Regions from separate parts of the Trichocoleus sp. FACHB-591 genome, predicted to be linked through region 1. Evidence: predicted binding sites of a transcription regulator. Region 1 holds the regulator's gene; each other region holds the start of a gene.
What was found. Region 1 encodes HrcA, which represses chaperone genes, less so after heat shock. Its sites were predicted from a motif close to ANTTAGCACTCNNNANTNNNGAGTGCTAANT; they were not measured.

Region 2: a site for HrcA is predicted at 2,871-2,901, ahead of groL (chaperonin GroEL). Genes of this name have one in related genera too.
Region 3: a site for HrcA is predicted at 2,510-2,540, ahead of groES (co-chaperone GroES). Genes of this name have one in related genera too.

What each region holds. Positions count from the first base shown of each region.
Region 1 covers NZ_JACJPA010000121.1:312,887-317,848, forward strand. Annotated here, with positions in the region: gene H6F90_RS29110 (GspE/PulE family protein) at 1-25, shown strand, start outside; gene H6F90_RS29115 (hypothetical protein) at 230-1,369, shown strand; gene H6F90_RS29120 (rhodanese-like domain-containing protein) at 1,481-1,837, shown strand; gene hrcA (heat-inducible transcriptional repressor HrcA) at 2,258-3,352, shown strand; gene coaE (dephospho-CoA kinase) at 3,472-4,257, shown strand; gene H6F90_RS29135 (TldD/PmbA family protein) at 4,329-4,962, opposite strand, start outside.
Region 2 covers NZ_JACJPA010000102.1:121,362-126,323, forward strand. Annotated here, with positions in the region: gene H6F90_RS20630 (ATP-dependent Clp protease ATP-binding subunit) at 1-1,909, shown strand, start outside; gene H6F90_RS20635 (NAD-dependent epimerase/dehydratase family protein) at 2,002-2,823, shown strand; gene groL (chaperonin GroEL) at 2,929-4,614, shown strand; gene corA (magnesium/cobalt transporter CorA) at 4,836-4,962, shown strand, end outside.
Region 3 covers NZ_JACJPA010000040.1:163,179-168,140, forward strand. Annotated here, with positions in the region: gene groL (chaperonin GroEL) at 269-1,909, opposite strand; gene groES (co-chaperone GroES) at 2,052-2,363, opposite strand; gene H6F90_RS06880 (hypothetical protein) at 3,153-4,115, shown strand; gene atpD (F0F1 ATP synthase subunit beta) at 4,453-4,962, shown strand, end outside.

The DNA of each region.
Region 1 (4,962 bases):
GAAGTTGATTAATGCCACTTCCTAACTAGAGCCTTACCTAGCTTGACACCTTTTTTGGTCAAGACTTGCTTCTAGAGCTGGATTTCTGGAATTAGGTACTTTGACCTGGTTTGCACTAGTTACACAATCTAAAAAAAATCTGTAAAGGCTTGATAAAACAGATATGCCTGTGTCTTTTTATGCTGGGATAGTTGGGTAGGATAGTCCCAAGTATTAGAGGCGATCGCAAATGATGGGGTTGAGTTCTGTTAGTACTCTGGACAGCAGCCCGCTCAATTCGAGCCGCAACGTTGCAAGTTGGGTTCAGGAACTCCAAAAGGCCGACCAAACGTTCTACAACATGATGACGTTAGAGATTTGGTCCCTCGCTCAGACGATGGATGAGATCCAACCTGGCTTCTGGGCAGACTACATGCGTAACCGCCAGACCATCGTGCAGCAATACATCAAAGAGCGTCGCCGCCAAGACCCCAAGCTCAACCATCCCTCTCTACACAAGTCTGCCAGCACCCGCAAACGCTCTCCTTTTGGTTGGGCTACCGAGAAGCCTGTTCCAGAAATCGCTGGGCAAAGAGTTACTGCTTTTTCTGAAACTTTAGAGCGAGATTTGCCCAAGGTGACCCCTCGTTCGGTTCGTCCTTTGCTTGTAGAACCACCCGTTGATGAATCTGCTACTCTCAGCGATCTAGTGCTCATTGACGTGTTTGAAGAAGCTGAGCCAGTGACTTCTCAATTGGCTAAACAACCCAGCGTTATAGAAGCTGAGGCATCTATCTCTCCGTTGTCTAGCTCCTTGCCTGGCATAGCTCAAGCTCCTGCATCTGCTTTGACCAAAGCTTCAAGAGAAGCCACGATTCAAAGCAGGGTTGTATGGTCAGCATCACCTACGCCCACTCGTAGAACGCCAGCAGTTGACTTAGTAAAACTACCTCATTTAATGCGCTTTCCAGTTGTGAAGGTTGCGCCTGCCTTGGTCCCCCCGCAAGCTGCCGGAAACTTAGCAAACACAGTCGTTGCATGCTGGCTAACCCGGAATTTTTTGGTGCAGGCACCCTATCAAGAGGGGCCTCTAGGGGTATCAAAACGCTGCGATCGCATTACTTTAGAACCGGGACAGACCATCGTTTGTCAATTAGGCTTTCAACTAAAGGGCTTGACTTCTGCGGTGCAAGTCCAGCTAGTCAAAGCGCTCCGCAGCCAACATCAACTAACCGTGGCTTGGTTTGAACCAACAGTACAAACCAATGAAGCTGGAGCCGTAGAAACTCCTGAAGTCATGGTGCAGCTCACCAATCGAGGAACGCAACCTTGTTCACTACAAGCTGGGCAAGCGTTCTGTCGCTTAGAATTCCTCTGCTCTACGAGTTAAGTATTGAGTCGTCATTAGCACCTGGTAGTACTGAGCTGACAAGAGTGCTCTAAACCCAGATAAAATCAGTTTAGAGTCTATGGCTGAGCAATCCAGCAAGCGGGCAATTTCATGACCAACCAATCTACGAATCCAGCTTTTACTCAAATGAGCGTTGAGGAACTGGCAAAACGTTTAGCAACACCTGATGGCTTGCAGTTGGTTGATGTACGAGAACCGCAAGAAGTTGCGATCGCCAACATCTCCGGCTTTACTAATTTGCCGCTCAGTGAATATGCAGCTTGGTCAGAGCAAGTACAAACTCGCTTTGACCCCCAGGCAGAAACGATTGTGCTTTGCCACCACGGGATGCGATCAGCACAGATGTGTCAATGGTTAGCTAGCCAGGGGTTCACCAATATCAAGAATGTTGAGGGTGGCATCGAAGCATACGCTGTTTTAGTTGATTCATCAATTCCGCGTTACTAGCGTTCTGGGTTACGAGTCGTTGCTCTTCATGGCAAGTGCTAGCTGTAACACGACAACTACTTGGTTAGGAACTTAGGCTGCCCAATTGAGGACTAATAGACTATAGTCACTGAGTAGAAGCTGGAAGCGATCGCAGCTAGTAGGATCTTCCAAGGCCTCAGGAAGATGGTTATTTTTGCTACTACTGACGGAGCAGTCCGAAAGAGACAATCAAGCATCTGCTATGTTGGTGGCATCCCAGTACCAATCAGAGTCTCGTCACTACTCGGATCGTCAGTTTAATCACTGGTTTTAAGGCTCTCAACCAAGACGGGAAAGACGGAAGACTAACAGTAAATCCCTTTTTGTAGACCTTCTTAACTTGATCATTTATTTTTTGACAATCTATTTGAAGCTCAGTTAAATTCAGCTACCGATCTCATGCCTGTACAAGTGAATCTCACCGATCGACAGCAACGGGTTCTTTGGGCAACCGTCCGTCACTACATTGCGACCGCAGAACCTGTGGGTTCAAAAGCTTTGGTAGAAGAATATAACCTGAGTGTCAGCCCAGCCACGATTCGCAACGCGATGGGGTATTTAGAAAAGGCGGGGCTGCTTTATCAACCCCATACTTCGGCAGGGCGGATTCCTTCCGATTCTGGTTATCGCATTTATGTTGATCAGTTAATTACTCCTTCCGAGACTTTGGCTCGCCAAGTCGATCAACTGTTTAGCGATCGCCTGAACTCGGATAGCTGGAGTTTTGAAGCTTTGCTCCGAGGTGCGGCCCAAATTCTAGCAACCCTGAGTGGGTACGTGACTTTAGTGACGATGCCTCAGACCAACATGGCTCGACTGCGCCATTTGCAAATCGTGCAGATTGAGCCGAGGCAGGTGATGCTGATTGTGGTGACGGATGCTTATGAAACCCAATCAGTTTTGATGGAACTGCCTCAAGCTGACTCAGCTCAAAATCAAGTGGAGGCCTTGGCAGACCCAGAGTTGGTTGAGCGAGAGTTGCAAATTTTATCCAATTTCTTGAATCATCAACTGCGGGGGCGATCGCTGGCGGAATTGCCTTCGCTCGACTGGAGCGAGCTGGGCCGAGAATTTGAACAATATGCAGATGGTTTGCGGGCTTCACTAGCTGATTTGATGCGGCGAACTCAATCACCCCGCACAACCCAAATTTTGGTCAGTGGCGTTTCAGAGGTGTTACGCCATCCAGAATTTTCGGAATTGCAGCAGATTCAAACCATTATTCACTTATTAGAGGAAGAACAAGATCAACTATGGCCTTTAATTTTTGAATATCCTGATTCTGACTCAGTAGGTAAAAAAGCGACGGTGCGGATTGGAGCTGAAAATCGCTTAGAACCAATTCGTACTTGTACGCTGATTTCTGCCACCTATCGCCGAGGCACAGTCCCCGTTGGTAGTGTAGGAGTCTTGGGGCCGACTCGCATGGTGTATGAAAATGCGATCGCGATGGTAGAAGCGGCAGCTGATTTTCTCTCTGAAACTTTAAGCTGATTGGGAGCCAAAGTTTTATTTCTCTAGGCAATCTCACTTGTTAAAATTTCCTAGAGTGCTGATCCACGGCTCGAAAAGCCTTTAATCAACCATTTTGCATAAGTGTACGGGTTCACGATATGAGTCAAAGCTTAAACACCCTTCGTGAACAGCGCGGCTCTACAGATCTAAAGCTGACCCAGCCATCTGCTTCCCAGATCCCAAGCCATGACCAACGGGTAATTGGTTTGACTGGGGGAATTGGGATGGGCAAAACGACCGTTTCTGACTATCTAGCTTCTGCTTATCAGCTACCCATTTTGGATGCCGATTTGTACGCTAGAGAAGCGGTTGGCCCAGACTCAGATGTGTTTCAAGAAATTGTTGAACGTTATGGCGTTGGTATTTTATTAGCCAATGGAGACCTTGATCGTCGCCGCCTAGGTAAGATTATCTTTAGTAGCTCTGCCGAGCGATTGTGGTTGGAACAGCGCATTCATCCGTACGTGCGCGATCGCATGGAGTCGCAACTGCAAGCCCTACCCGCAGAAGCTTACCCCACAGTGGTCCTGGTAGTACCTTTGCTGTTTGAAGCCCGCATGACCGATCTGGTCACTGAGGTGTGGGTGATTCAGTGTGCGTCAGTTCAGCAAGTTGAGCGTTTACTAGAACGAGATGCCAAAACTTCCCCAGAAGGCGATCGCCTGAGCTTAGAGCAAGTGCAAGCCAGAATCAATAGCCAGATGGCGATCGAAAAGAAGGTAGCTTGTGCTCATGTCGTGCTAGATAACTCCTCGACCTTGGACGATTTACTAAGTCAGGTAGATCGGGCGATCGCAGGAACCCGACAAACTCCTCAAGCGGATGCCTCAGAACCAGCATCTAGACAAGCATCTCCAGGGAAATCTGGGCTCTTGCAGCCATAACCCCTTTGTGAGCATCCGCTTCAACTGAAAACCTGCGAGCTTGAGCACGAAAGCGCTCTGCTAATGCTAGGTTATTCCTCTTCGACTGCTTCGCCACCTACAACCACGTTGCGTAGGCGCAAGCTAGGGCCTCCACAGCCTACAGGCAGACCGCCTTGGCCTCCTTTGCCGCAGCCACCCGATTCATCCCAATAGAAGTCGTCTCCGATCGCTTCAATGTCTGCTAGTGTCGTGAACACATTGCCAGAGAGTGTGACGTCTCTGACGGGTTCGGCAATTTCGCCGTTCCGAATCATCCAGGCTTCCCCTGCCGTAAACGTAAACATTTCCCCATTCGTCATGCCACCTAACCAGTTGCGGGCATAAACACCTTCTTTGATGCCTTGGAAGAGGTCGGCAACGGGAGTTTTACCGCGCTCAATCCAAGTATTGGTCATGCGGACAATCGGGGGGTAGTGGTAGTTAAGGCAGCGGGCATTCCCGGTAGGAGCTTCGCCCAGCTTGCCCGCAGTCTCACGCGAATGCAGCCGTCCTACCAAGACGCCATCCTGAATCAACTGCGTAGTGGTTGCTGGTGTGCCTTCGTCATCGTAGAAGTAGCTGCCTCGATGTCCTGGGGGCTGGGCTCCGTCAAAGATTTGCAGCTCTGGTGATCCGAACCGTCGGCCTAAGGTCATGACTTCCAGAATGTCAGGATTTTCGTAG
Region 2 (4,962 bases), on a different contig from region 1:
GATTGAGCGCGTCATCCAAATCTTGGGTCGTCGGACCAAAAACAACCCAGTCTTGATTGGGGAGCCAGGGGTTGGTAAGACGGCGATCGCCGAAGGTTTGGCCCAGCGCATCGCTAACAACGATATTCCAGACATTCTGGAAGACAAGCGCGTGGTTACACTCGATATTGGTTTGCTGGTAGCAGGCACCAAGTATCGAGGTGAATTTGAAGAACGCTTGAAGAAAATCATGGATGAAATCCGTTCTGCCGGAAATGTCATCCTGGTAATCGACGAAGTTCACACCTTGATTGGTGCAGGGGCGGCTGAAGGCGCGATCGACGCAGCCAACATCCTCAAGCCTGCCTTAGCCAGAGGTGAGCTGCAATGTATTGGTGCTACCACCTTGGATGAATACCGCAAGCATATTGAGCGGGATGCTGCGCTAGAGCGTCGCTTCCAGCCTGTGATGGTGGGTGAACCCAGCGTGGATGAAACCATTGAAATCCTACGCGGTTTGCGTGAGCGCTACGAACAGCACCACAAGCTAAAAATTTCTGATGCTGCCTTAGACGCTGCGGCTAAGCTGTCGGATCGCTACATTTCCGATCGCTTCCTGCCTGACAAGGCGATTGACTTGATTGATGAGGCGGGCTCTAGAGTCCGTTTACTTAACTCGCAATTACCTCCTGCTGCTAAAGAACTCGATAAAGAACTTCGTCAAGTTCTGAAAGAGAAAGATGATGCAGTACGGGCGCAGGACTTTGATCGGGCGGGTGAGTTGCGCGATCGCGAAATGGAAATCAAAACTGAAATCCGGTCGATCGCTCAAACCAAGAAGGCGGAACCTGGCAATGAAGACGCTTCTCCAATGGTGGATGAAGAGGACATTGCTCATATCGTGGCTTCTTGGACGGGTGTTCCTGTTAACAAGCTCACCGAGTCTGAGTCTGAAAAGCTGCTCCACATGGAAGACACCTTGCATGGCCGCTTGATTGGACAGGACGAAGCGGTTAAGGCTGTGTCTCGTGCCATTCGTCGGGCACGGGTTGGCTTGAAGAACCCCAACCGTCCGATCGCTAGCTTTATCTTCTCTGGTCCTACCGGGGTTGGTAAGACTGAGTTGACCAAGTCGTTGGCTGCTTACTTCTTCGGTTCCGAAGATGCCATGATTCGTCTTGACATGTCGGAATACATGGAGCGTCATACCGTTTCCAAGCTGATCGGCTCGCCTCCGGGCTACGTTGGCTACAACGAAGGCGGTCAGTTGACCGAAGCGGTGCGTCGTCGGCCTTATACAGTGGTGCTGTTCGATGAAATCGAGAAAGCCCACCCCGACGTGTTCAACATGCTCTTGCAAATCTTGGAAGATGGTCGCCTGACCGATGCCAAGGGCCGCACAGTAGACTTCAAGAACACACTGCTGATCATGACCTCGAACATCGGTTCTAAGGTGATTGAGAAGGGTGGCGGTGGTCTTGGCTTTGAGTTCTCGGCAGAGAGCCAAGCTGATTCCCAATACAACCGCATCCGCTCGCTGGTTAACGAAGAACTGAAACAGTACTTCCGCCCAGAATTCCTCAACCGTCTTGACGAGATTATTGTCTTCCGTCAACTGACGAAGGACGAGGTTAAGGAAATCGCGGACATCATGTTGAACGAGGTCTTCCGCCGTCTCGGCGAGCAAGGCATCACGCTGGAAGTCACTGAGCGGTTCAAGGATCGGTTAGTGGAAGAAGGCTACAACCCCAGCTATGGTGCTAGACCGTTACGTCGAGCCATCATGCGGTTGTTGGAAGATAGCCTGGCTGAGGAAATCCTCTCTGGCCGAATCCAGGATGGCGACACCGCCGTTATGGATGTGGATGAGGGTCAGGTGAAGGTACTGAAAGGTGAGAAGCGTGAGCTACTGCCTCAAGCGGCTGAATAGCCTTTAGTTCCGAGAGATAACTAATAGTTAAACGGTAGAGCGTTAAATCCTCTACCGTTTTTTTGTGTTTGCTGAAGAAGAAAGGAGGTTCTGTGAAAGTTGCAATTATTGGCTGTGGATACGTCGGGATGGCAGTCGCTCGACACTGGCGGCAAGCAGGTTGCACCATCACGGCTACCACAACCAGCGTGCCACGTTTATCGGAACTAGAGGCGATCGCAGACCATGCCGTTTTAGCCCAAGGCAATGATGAAACCTCACTAGCTGGGGCTTTAGCGGATCAACAAGTCGTGCTGCTGAGTGTGGGGGCGCGTAGCCCTAACAGCTATGAAGAAACTTATCTGCACACCGCCAAAACTTTAGTCAAAGTTCTAGCTCGAACGCCGGGTGTGCAGCAACTCATTTACACAGGGAGCTATGCCGTTTATGGCGACCAACAGGGCAGTTGGGTCGATGAAAGCTTCCCTGTCAAGCCTGCCAACCGCAACGGTGAAATTCTGGCGGAAACTGAACAGGTATTGCTCAACGCTGCGAATTCTCAACTCAAGGTTTGTGTACTGCGGCTAGGCGGTATTTATGGGCCAGGACGAGAACTTCAGCGAATTTTTGGGAGAGCGGCAGGCACCACTCGACCAGGAACAGGAGTAGAACCAAGTAACTGGATTCACCTAGATGACATTGTGGGCGCGATCGCCTTTGCCCAAGAGCACCAACTCCAAGGAATATATAATCTGGTGCAAGAAGTGACGTTAACCAGTCGAGAACTGATTGAGCAGGTGTGTCAGCGCTACAACCTAGCTCCTGTAAATTGGGACGAATCGCAACCCAGTGCTCGCTCCTACAATGCGAAGGTATCTAACCAAAAGCTCAAAACTGCGGGATACCAATTCATCCATCCTGAATTGCAAGTGTAAGGCGATCGCTGGTTTAATCCTGCTTATTACTACAAAGAGCACGATCGGTTTAGCACTCATTCCGATAGAGTGCTAAATTCTAGTTGGAAGCGTAGGGAACGAAATATGGCAAAAATTGTTGCATTCAGCGAAGAATCTCGGCGAGCGTTAGAACGAGGTGTGAATGCGTTAGCAGATGCCGTTCGGATCACTCTAGGACCCAAAGGCCGCAACGTGGTGCTAGAGAAAAAGTTTGGAGCACCTCAGATCGTCAATGACGGTGTCACGATCGCGAAAGAAATTGAACTCGAAGATCCTCTAGAGCAAACCGGAGCCCAACTAATTCGGGAAGTGGCTTCTAAAACCAAGGATATTGCTGGGGATGGCACTACTACTGCCACAGTGCTGGCTCAAGCTTTGATCCGCGAAGGCTTGAAGAACGTAGCAGCGGGTACTAATCCGGTGAGCCTGCGTCGGGGTATCGAAAAGGTAGTAGCTCTCTTAGCAGAAGAAATCAGAGCGGTCGCGAGACCCGTTGAAGGAGACGCGATCGCTCAAGTTGCCACTGTTTCTTCGGGTGGCGATGAAGAAGTAGGAGCCATGATTGCCGAAGCCATGAACCGGGTGGGCAAAGATGGCGTAATCACTGTAGAAGAATCTAAGTCCTTATCTACCGAACTGGAAGTTGTAGAAGGGATGCAGTTCGACCGGGGCTATATTTCTCCTTACTTCGTCACCGATGGCGAACGGATGCTGGTGGACTATGAAAACGCCCGCATTTTGATCACAGACAAGAAAATTGGTTCCATCCAAGAGCTAGTGCCTGTTCTGGAGAAAGTTGCCCGCTCTGGTCAGCCGCTATTGATTATTGCTGAGGACATTGAGGGTGAAGCCCTCGCTACCTTGGTGGTCAATAAAATGCGGGGTGTCTTGAATGCTGCTGCCGTAAAAGCTCCCAGCTTTGGTGAACGCCGCAAAGCCATGTTGCAAGATATTGCCGTGGTGACTGGTGGCCAGATGGTTTCTGAAGATGTCGGTCTGACCTTGGATGCCGTCTCTCTAGAGATGTTGGGCACAGCTCGGAAAGTAACGATCACTAAAGACAACACCACGATTGTGGCTGAGGTTAGCGATCGCACCAAATCTGACATTGAAAAGCGAGTCAGCCAAATTCGCCAAGAGCTAGAAAGAACCGACTCAGACTACGACAAAGAAAAGCTGCAAGAACGCCTCGCTAAGTTAGCAGGTGGCGTGGCTGTAATCAAAGTTGGGGCAGCTACTGAAACCGAACTGAAAGACCGGAAACTGCGAATCGAAGATGCTTTGAACGCTACCAAAGCAGCCGTAGAAGAAGGCACAGTACCCGGTGGTGGTGCTACCTTAATCCACTTGACTAAAAAGGTGGAAGAAATCAAAGCCCAGTTAAACGATGAAGAGAAGATCGGGGCTGATATCGTGATTAAAGCTTTGGAAGCACCTTTGCGTCAAATTGCTGACAACGCAGGGGTTGAAGGCTCTGTCATCGTGGAAAAAGTGCGGGACATGGACTTCAACATGGGCTACAACGTCATTTCTGAGAAGTTTGAGGACATGATTGCAGCTGGAGTGATCGACCCCGCTAAAGTCGTGCGATCGGCGCTGCTAGATGCGGCTTCTGTCGCTAGCATGGTCTTGACCACAGAAGCTGTGATCGTCGAGCGACCTGAGAAGAACCCTCCTGCTGGTGCTCCCGATATGGGCGGCATGGGCGGCATGGGCGGCATGGGCGGCATGGGTGGTATGGGCGGCATGGGCGGCATGGGCATGATGTAGGCCTGCTGCCACAACGCTAGTTTGAACATCTAAACTCATTGGAGCAGTAGCTATTACAAGCTGCTGCTTTTTTAGCTTTAGGAGTACAACTTCATCCCATGAGATTTCTGGACTTGGGTGGAGTGAGCTTTGCCCAACCAGCAAAATCAACGTGCTGGAATAGTACTCAATCCTGATTGAATTGCTTAAGATGGCGGTGCGCGTCTTGTCCAAAACTCTCTATGTCTAACCGACCGAGTCAACCATTGCGTGGTTTCAATTCCCAAACTCCTAAGAACGCTTTCGACTTGTCTGAAGCAAGTCTTTTAGGAGACGAACCGTCCTATATTGACTATTTCTATGACCAGC
Region 3 (4,962 bases), on a different contig from region 1:
AGGCAAAAGCGAGAGGTGTGGCAGAGCGTATTGAAGTTATTACTAAATTCTTTAGCGCTTCTAATCTATTTGGTGGCTCTAGCCTGGATAAGTGTGTTCCTAGTCTTCCTCTTATCCGGTGAGCCTTATATGGGTAACTAGCAGCCTAATTTCGATATGGGCGATCGCGATCGCCTTGGCTGCTAAAAAACCGCAAAAGAAAAGGTAGGAGCGGTACATGACCAACTCCTACCCTTGGGACTAATTGACTTAAATGACTAGCGAGAGATTAGTAGTCGAAGTCGCCGCCACCCATGCCAGCGCCAGCACCAGCAGGAGCGCCATCCTTAGGCTCAGGCTTGTCAACCACGATGCACTCGGTGGTTAGCACCATGCCAGCGATGGAAGCTGCGTTTTGCAGAGCAGAGCGGGTAACCTTCGCAGGGTCAACGATACCAGCTTCGAACATGTCAACGAATTCGTTGGTTGCTGCGTTGAAGCCAACGTTGAAGTCCTTCTCTTTGACGCGCTCAGCAATGACCGCACCGTTCTGGCCTGCGTTCTCAGCAATGCGCTTTAGGGGAGCAGCTAGGGCGCGAGCCACAATCAAAGCACCTGTGAGTTCTTCACCCTTGAGGTTGCCGTTTGCCCACTCTTCCAGTTGAGGAGAGAGGTGAGCCAAGGTGGTGCCACCACCAGGAACAATCCCTTCTTCTACAGCAGCTTTGGTTGCGTTGATCGCGTCTTCCAAGCGGAGCTTACGATCCTTCATTTCGGTTTCGGTCGCTGCGCCGACTTTGATGACTGCAACGCCACCTGCCAACTTAGCCAAGCGCTCTTGTAGCTTCTCTTTGTCGTAAGAAGAATCAGTTTCTTCCATTTGACGGCGGATTTGCTCAACACGAGCTTTGACTTGAGCTTCGTTGCCTTCAGCCACGATGGTGGTGGTGTCTTTGGTCAAGGTGATGCGACGAGCGCGACCTAGGCTATCTAGCTTGGTGCTATCTAGTTTCAGACCTGCATCTTCGGTAATCAGTTGACCACCGGTTAGAACAGCGATGTCTTCGAGCATGGCCTTACGGCGATCGCCAAAGCCAGGAGCTTTAACAGCCGCAACGTTTAGAACACCACGTAGACGGTTCACAACCAAAGTTGCGAGCGCTTCTTTCTCAATGTCTTCTGCAATGATGACCAAGGGGCGACCAGCACGAGCAACTTGCTCTAGTACGGGCACTAAATCTTGCACCAAAGCAATTTTCTTGTCGGTGATCAAGATGAAAGGCTCATCTAGAACTGCTTCCATCCGCTCGGTGTCGGTAGCGAAGTAGGGAGAGATATAGCCTTTGTCAAAGCGCATCCCTTCGGTGATTTCTAGTTCGGTAGTCATGGACTTCCCTTCTTCTAGGGAGATCACACCTTCCTTGCCCACCTTATCCATCGCGTTGGCAATCATTTGACCAACTTCATCGTCGTTGCCCGCAGAGATGGCACCGACTTGAGCGATCGCCTTGGAATCTTCAACAGGGCGAGCGTGCTCTCTAATTCTGTCCACCAAGAAGCCTGTACCTTTATCGATACCGCGCTTGAGGGAAATCGCATTGGAACCCGCAGCCACGTTACGCAGACCTTCTTTAACGATGGCGTGAGCCAACACGGTTGCAGTGGTGGTGCCGTCACCCGCCGCGTCGTTGGTCTTAGAAGCAGCTTGGCGAATCAAGGAAACACCAGTGTTCTCAACGTGATCTTCAAGTTCAATTTCTTTGGCGATCGTGACACCATCGTTGACGATTTGGGGTGCGCCAAACTTCTTCTCTAGAACTACGTTGCGGCCTTTGGGACCCAAGGTGACAGCAACTGCTTCAGCCAGGATGTCCATGCCTTTTTCTAGAGCACGACGAGCGTTTTCGTTGTAAATGATGCGCTTAGCCATAGGATTTAAGTTCAGTAATGAGGACAACGAATCGGATGGAATCTTGAAAGCTTTGGTGTTTAGCAATTAGCAATTAACTCGTGCCAGCCTTGGGGTGCAGCTTTGTTCAACCCTCAGCAGTTAATGGCTAATGATTTCTAAACTATGAAACAATCGCGAGAATATCTTTCTCAGAGAGCAATACGTACTCTTCGGTACCCAATTTAATGTCGGTCCCTGCATACTTGGAGTACAGTACTTTGTCACCAATTTGCACTTCGAGTTCCTGACGAGCACCATCGTCGTTACGCTTGCCAGGACCTACTTGGACAACTTCTCCAACCTGAGGCTTCTCCTTAGCGTTGTCAGGCAGAAGGATGCCACCTGCGGTTTTTTCTTCAGCCGCGCTGACTTTAACAAATACGCGATCGCCCAAAGGCTTAACGGTAGAAACGCTCAGAGATACAGCTGCCATAAAAAATTCTCCACACTACAGGTTTAGATCCAGTTCAATTTCGGCAGGCCCAGTCTAGTTAAGCCAAACCTGAAATGTCGTAACCCATGCTGTAGCACTAAGCTTTTGTCCACAGTCATAGGTCGATCTGATCCGGGGGATTGAGGCGTTAGCACTCTCCATCCCTGAGTGCTAATCTACCTAAGGTCAGATACGATTGCAACTGATTCGGCTGTACGGGTTCCCGAACTTAAAATTTGTTGCTGGTTGCAGTCTTACCGATAGGCGATCGCTACTATCGCTGTGTATTAATCGTTTCGAGCTGATGGACTCAAAGCGATCGTGCTGCTTTTAGCCTCTTATCTGGCTCTTAACTAAAAACGGGCAAAATTAAATTTTGTATCAAGCCCTACATACCGTGTTTTTACTGGCTGATTCAGAAATCCAGTCCTGAATATACATATAGGTCTGAATGATCAAAAATCAGGTTTCAGCCTTGTAGCCTTAGCTACCAAAGCTTTTTATCCAACCTAAGCTTAAATTCATTCACCCTTTACAATCAGAGTTGGAATGTATTTTTTTGGATAATTCTACGTAGGGACACTAGGGCTCTTAAATCAGGACATGCCAACTTAACATTGGAAGTTCGGTTTAGAGTTTGTACTTGCGATCGCAACCTAAGCAGATTCAGTTGATCTACAGTTAGTTGGTTTAGCCACAGTTAGTTATAGCTTTCCTAGCCAGCTTTACCCAGTCGCGGAAAGAGTTCGGTTGGGCCACTTCCAACCCCATCATGCATTTTCGAGAACCATGAATTTTATGGGGATCTCTACAGGTACAGCCCTTCAATCTCTATTCCTAGCACTAGCGCTAGCAACGGGCTTTGGTTCTGATGCTCAGGCAACTTTACTATTCGACCGGGGACTACCCAACGAAAACATCAATAATACAGCTCCCAATCATCCTGCCTTTGATCCAGACCGTAGCAATATTACTTGGGGATTTGCCGATCGCATAGGCTCTGGCTACTCTTACCCCTTGGGCGACGACTTTTCGTTTGGCATCGCCGGACAAAAGTATTTGGTTGACACCTTGCGAGTGTGGGCAGTGATTGGAGTTGCGAATACAGCAGCAACGATTCCCAATAACTTCTGGCAGAACTTCACCTTATGGGGTGGTCAGGTAGACTCAGGAGCAGCTGGATTGAGCACAGTCCACAGTGGACCAACCAATGGTTCTGATCCCCGGATCAAGATTTCTCAAGTCACCTATGTGGATGGTGAAAACTATTGGGCAGAACCAGTTCAGCTATACCGTAAGATTTGGCAAATAGATTTTACGGGTCTCAACTGGGCGATTGAGGGAGGCCAATTGTACCAGTTCTTTGTCGATGGTCATGGCTTTACTAGCTTAGACACTTGGAATGTCTTTCCTGTCCTTCATGCATCCAATGCTGCTTTAAGTGGCTCTCCCTCAGCTGGAGCAGATGATTTCTATCGGCTACTGCGGATTAAACAGGGTACGCCAGATTATGTTGGCACATGGAACTCTAATAACCTGGGTCTACCGGGAACTTATGGCGCTAGCGGTTTATCAGGGCGGGGTGGCTGGAACAAGTCATCAGATATCAATGTGCAAATTTACGGCAACCTCTTTCCAACGACTAACCCAACTGTAATTCCTGAATCCAGCTCTGTTAGCAGTCTGCTGGGATTGGGCGTATTGGGAATTGGAGCTTGGCTAAGAGGGCGAAAGCGCGATCGCCAACCCTAAACTTAATCCTCGTTATTGAACACCGTTGCTAACCACTGCTACCGAACAATCGTTTCTTTAACTCCATCTTGCCCTCAATCAGAATTTGATCCTGACCGTTGCAGAGCGATCGCATTTACAACTTCAATTTTGATATAGCAATCCCAATTGGTTTGTGAAGAGTGTGCCTCTCACAATCCGATAGACTTATGAAGCATTTAGGACGGCTATAGAAGTGTGAAACTGAGTCCAACTTCAAAAAGATTTACGATTCCCCTTCAGTGATAAGCTGGAGGATGGCGACTTTTAAGACTGTCCTTAAGTACTCGAAATAGCTGTTCACAACATAGGCGCGAGCATGGTCACCACGGCAGAAAAGACAAATGTTGGTTACGTTTCCCAAGTCATCGGTCCCGTTTTAGACGTTAGATTTCCTAACGGTAAGATGCCGAGGATCTATAACGCTTTAAAGATCGAAGGTAAAAATGCAGCGGGACAAGACGTTGCTATTACTTGCGAAGTGCAGCAGCTTCTAGGCGACAACCAAGTTCGTGCCGTCGCCATGAGTTCCACCGATGGCTTGGTGCGTGGAATGGAAGCCGTTGACACAGGCGCTCCCATCAGCGTGCCCGTCGGTGCTCCTACCCTAGGCCGAATTTTTAACGTGCTGGGTGAGCCCATCGACAACAAAGGCCCAGTTGATACTCAAGAAACTTTCCCCATCCACCGTGCCGCTCCCAAGTTAACCGACTTGGAGACAACACCCTCCGTATTTGAAACCGGAATCAAAGTGATCGACCTGCTGACCCCCTACCGTCGGGGTGGCAAGATTGGTCTATTTGGTGGTGCTGGTGTAGGCAAGACCGTC